2 regions of the Terrabacter sp. 2TAF16 genome follow, and region 1 is predicted to be linked to the other one. Evidence: predicted binding sites of a transcription regulator. Region 1 holds the regulator's gene; the other holds the start of a gene.

The links. Region 1 encodes LexA, which represses DNA repair genes until DNA is damaged. Its sites were predicted from a motif close to TCGAACANNTGTTCGA; they were not measured.
Region 2: a site for LexA is predicted at 1,279-1,294, ahead of ruvC (crossover junction endodeoxyribonuclease RuvC). Genes of this name have one in related genera too.

Annotation. Positions count from the first base shown of each region.
Region 1 is NZ_JBFRFZ010000007.1:164,795-167,182, forward strand. It holds gene AB4Z14_RS12765 (LysM peptidoglycan-binding domain-containing protein) at 223-636, opposite strand; gene lexA (transcriptional repressor LexA) at 865-1,590, shown strand; gene AB4Z14_RS12775 (hypothetical protein) at 1,700-2,388, shown strand, end outside.
Region 2 is NZ_JBFRFZ010000001.1:77,651-80,038, reverse strand. It holds gene ruvA (Holliday junction branch migration protein RuvA) at 1-590, opposite strand, end outside; gene ruvC (crossover junction endodeoxyribonuclease RuvC) at 587-1,243, opposite strand; gene AB4Z14_RS00335 (YebC/PmpR family DNA-binding transcriptional regulator) at 1,390-2,151, opposite strand; gene pdxT (pyridoxal 5'-phosphate synthase glutaminase subunit PdxT) at 2,148-2,388, opposite strand, start outside.

The sequences.
Region 1 (2,388 bases):
GGACTCGAGCCCGTCATCCACAGGGGTCGGGAACGGCAGCTGCGGGCACAGCAGGACGCCGCACCCCGGTCAGGGATGCGGCGTCCGGGGCAGGAACGGCGGGGTCGAAGCGCCGCTACCGCCAGCCGCTGAAGGTGGAGCCAACGCGGCGGATCGGAAGGGCCGGGACGGGCGCAGCCGGACACACGGCATACGTCCTCGGCCGGCCCAGGAGGCCCCGGGTCAGCGACCCGGGACGACGAGCTGCTGGCCGGCGTGGACCGAGCTGGTGCTGAGCGCGTTGGCGATCTGCAACTCGACGACACCCTCGGCCGTGGTGAGCTCAGGCAGCTCGCGGGCGGCGATGCCCGACAGGGTCTGGCCGGACCGGACCGTGATCGTGCGCGGCTCGCCCGTGGCCGACGCGAGCTGACCGGCGAGTCCGACGCCGAGGAGGGAGACGACGCCCGCGACGAGGAGCGTCACGACGAGGCGACCGAAACGCGTCAGGCGCATCGGCGGCCTCGCGGCACGCGCCGCACGAGCGGCCTCCGGCCCGGTGGGGACGAGGACGAGACGGGGCCGACCGGTCGGCTGCGACCGCGCGGGCTCCTCGGTGTGCGGCTGACGAACGGCCTCGAGGACGATGGCGCTCATGGTGACCTCCCCTTGCTCCTGATCTGGCGAACACGTGTTCGATAGAACGTCTGTACGAGTTGTAGCACGTATGTTCGATGAAGTCGAGACACGCATCGAACAGGTGTTTGGCAACTGTGTTCGAACTGCGTAGTCTTTCCTCACACCACAGACCTCACCAGCCACCACTGACACTGGCCCCACACCCAGCGTCACGACGCGGACTGACGAGCCGACGAAGGGGACACCATGGGCGTGACCGAGCTTCCCGATCGCGAGACCGGCGACGGTCTCACCGTCCGCCAGCGGCGGGTGCTCGAGGTCATCCGCAACTCCGTCGACCGGCGCGGCTACCCGCCGAGCATGCGCGAGATCGGCGACGCCGTCGGCCTCGCCAGCCCTTCGAGCGTCTCCCACCAGCTCAACGCCCTCGTCGCCAAGGGCTACCTGCGACGCGACCCGAACCGGCCGCGGGCCCTCGAGGTCGTCTCTCCCGACGCGAAGGCCGAGGAGCTCGGCTACCGCGGAGGCGACCCGACCGTGCCACGTCCACGGGGCGACCACTACGACACCGAGACCGACTCGGGCGACGCGCGCCCCGAGGCCTCCTATGTCCCGGTGCTCGGCCAGATCGCCGCCGGCGTGCCGATCACGGCCGAGGAGGTCGTCGAGGACGTCTTCCCGCTGCCCAAGCAGCTCGTGGGCGAGGGCGATCTCTTCCTGCTCAAGGTCACCGGCGACTCGATGGTCGAGGCCGCCATCTGCGACGGCGACTGGGTCGTCGTGCGCCAGCAGCAGCACGCCGAGAACGGCGACGTCGTGGCCGCGATGCTCGACAACGAGGCGACGGTCAAGACGTTCAAGCGCACCGACGGGCACGTGTGGCTCATGCCGCACAACCCTGACTTCTCGCCCATCGACGGCGACCACGCGACGATCCTCGGCAAGGTCACGGCGGTCCTGCGCCGGCTCTGACGACGCGCCGCTCCCCCACCCGACGACGGATGCCGTCGGCGCCCCTCGCGCCGGCGGCATCGTCGCGTCCGGGAGGCGTATCGGACGCGACGGCGCGAGACTCTGACTCGTGAGTCCTGCGAAGGAGACCGCCATGGCACCCGGCCGCACCCGCGACGTCGTCTTCACCTACCGCTACCTGCGCGGCGCAATGATCGCCCTGCTCCTCATGCTGCTCCTCTCGGTGGGCTACCAGTGGTGGTGGGAGACCGACCACTCGTGCTGGCTCGGCTCGATCAGCGCGTACTACTACACGCCGGCGCGGACCGTCTTCGTCGGCTCGCTGTGCGCGCTCGGGGCCAGCCTCATCGCCTACAAGGGGCACTCGCCCGAGGAGGACGTGCTGCTCAACTTCTCGGGCTTCATGGCCTTCGTCGTCGCCATGGTCCCGACGGTGCCGGACGGGCGGTGCGGGCCGAACGCGTACACCCAGACCCCGGCCGAGATCGCCGCGGCCGTGCGCAACAACATCTGGTCTCTCGTCGTCGTCGCCGTCCTCGCGGCCCTCGTGGCCGCCTGGCTCAAGCGCGGCGCGATGACGCGCGACCCGTCCGACCGGCCTACGGTGCGCTCGATGGTCGTCTCGGCCGTCTGCGGTCTGGTGCTGCTCGCGGAGCTCACCCTCTTCCTCGTGCTGCGCGACCGGTTCATCGCGCTGAGCCACGGCATCGCCGCGGGCACCATGGTGGCCGGGGTGATCGCCGTCATGGTCTTCAGCGCCCTGCGCGCCGAGGAGCGCCACCAAGGCACCACCGGTGG
Region 2 (2,388 bases), on a different contig from region 1:
TCCTGCAGCGCGGCCCGCAACAGTGCCGACACCCCGGCGCCGTCGGCCGCGATCGGCGCGATCTTGTCGAGCGCGTCGTCGGCCTGGCGCACGGTCCATCCGAGTCCGACGAGCGCCTCCCTCACCTGCTCGCGCCACGCCTCGCCGGTGTCGAGGTGGACGTGGTCGCTCTGGCCGGCCGAGCCTGGCAGGGCGCCGAGCTTGTCCTTGAGCTCGAGGACCATCCGCTCTGCCCCCTTCTTGCCGATGCCCGGGACCTTGGTCAGCGCGACGAGGTCGCCGGTGCCCAGCGCGACCCGGACGGCGTCGGGCGAGTGGACCGCCAGCACGGCCAGCGCGAGGCGGGGACCGACCCCCGAGACGGTCTGGACGGTCTCGAAGACGTGCTTCTCGTCGTCGGTGGCGAAGCCGTAGAGCGTCAGCGAGTCCTCGCGCACGACGAGACTGGTGGCGAGCTCGGTGGGCTGGCCCAGGCGCACGGACGTCGCGGTGGCCGGGGTGGTGTGGACGAGCATGCCGACACCGCCGACGCCGACCACGACCGAGTCGAGGCCGACCTTGAGGACGGTGCCGGAGAGCGAGGCGATCATCGGGGCTGGGCTCCAGGGTGGGGTCGGGCGGTCTGGCCGGTGCGGGTGGGCTGGGTGGTCGCGGCGCGCAGCCGCTGCAGCGGTGGGGCGGCTCCCGGCGGGACCCGACGGGGTATGCCGCTCCCCCGGTTGCCCGTGCGCGCGAGCACCTCGAGCCGCGCCTCCTCGAGGCGGCTCTGCGTGCCTCCGCGCCACACGTGGCAGATCGCGAGGGCGAGCGCGTCGGCGGCGTCGGCGGGCTTGGGCGGGGTGTCGAGCCCGAGGAGCCGGGTCACCATCGTCGTCACCTGCGCCTTGTCGGCGCGGCCGCTGCCGCTGACCGCGGCCTTGACCTCGGTGGGTGTGTGGAGGGTGACGGGCAGGCCGAGCCGCTCGGCCATGATCATGACGATCCCGGTCACCTGAGCGGTGCCCATCACGGTGGAGACGTTGGTGTCGGCGAAGACGCGCTCGATGGCCACGGCCTCGGGACGGTGCCGCGCGAACCACTGGCGCATCTCGTCCTCGACGGCGACGAGGCGCTTCGGGGTGGGGTCGCCGGACGGCGTGCGGATGACCCCGACCTCGACGAGCGACAGCTTGCGCCCCGGGACTCCGTCGACGACGCCGACGCCGCAGCGGGTGAGCCCGGGGTCGACCGCGAGGACGCGCACGGCATACCTCCCTGGGGCGTGGGGCTCTGGACGATCCGAACAGGTGTTCGGGACAACGCTAACGGGCCTCCCCCGAAAGGACGGGAGGCACGCCGGTCTCGGCGTGCCTCCTCGTCGAACCTCGGGCGCACGAGCCCTCGGCGCAGTCAGTCCTCGTCGTCGTCGAGCTGTGCGAGGACGTCGTCGGGGATGTCGCCGTTGGCGAAGACGTTCTGCACGTCGTCGCTGTCCTCGAGCGCCTCGATGACGCGGATCATCTTCTTCGCGCCGTCGAGGTCGAGCGGGACCTGGAGGTTCGGGACGAACGACGCCTCGGCGGACTCGTAGTCGATGCCGGCGTCCTGGATCGCCTTGCGGACCGCGACGAAGTCGGTGGCCTCGGAGATGATCTCCCACGTGTCACCGTTGTCGTTGACCTCCTCGGCACCCGCCTCGAGCACCACTTCGAGGATGTCGTCCTCGGAGCCGGCGTCCTTGAGGACGGTCACGACACCCTTGCGGTTGAAGACGTAGGACACGGAGCCCGGGTCGGCGAGCTGGCCGCCGTTGCGCGTCAGCGCAGTGCGCACCTCGGCGGCAGCCCGGTTGCGGTTGTCGGTGAGGCACTCGATGAGCACGGCGACACCGTTGGGGGCGTAGCCCTCGTACATGATCGTCTGCCAGTCGGCCGCGCCCGCCTCGGCACCCGACGCGCGCTTGACGGCGCGGTCGATGTTGTCGTTGGGCACCGACGTCTTCTTGGCCTTCTGGATGGCGTCGTAGAGCGTCGGGTTGCCGGTGGGGTCGGCGCCGCCCTGACGGGCCGCGACCTCGATGTTCTTGATGAGCTTGGCGAAGAGCTTGCCGCGCTTGGCGTCCTTGGCCGCCTTCTGGTGCTTCGTGGTGGCCCATTTGGAGTGGCCGCTCATGCAGTGTCCTCGCGTTCCGGTGACTGGCGTGCACCCGACTGCTGGAGTCGGTGCTCTCTGACGATCGAGACGAACTCGGCGTGGATCCGGCGGTCGGCCCCCACCTCGGGGTGGAAGGACGTGGCCATGAGGTTGCCCTGCCGGACCGCGACGATCCTACCGGCGGCCGGGCCCTCGCTGACGCGGGCGAGCACCTCGACGCCCGGACCGGCCTGCTCGACCCATGGGGCGCGGATG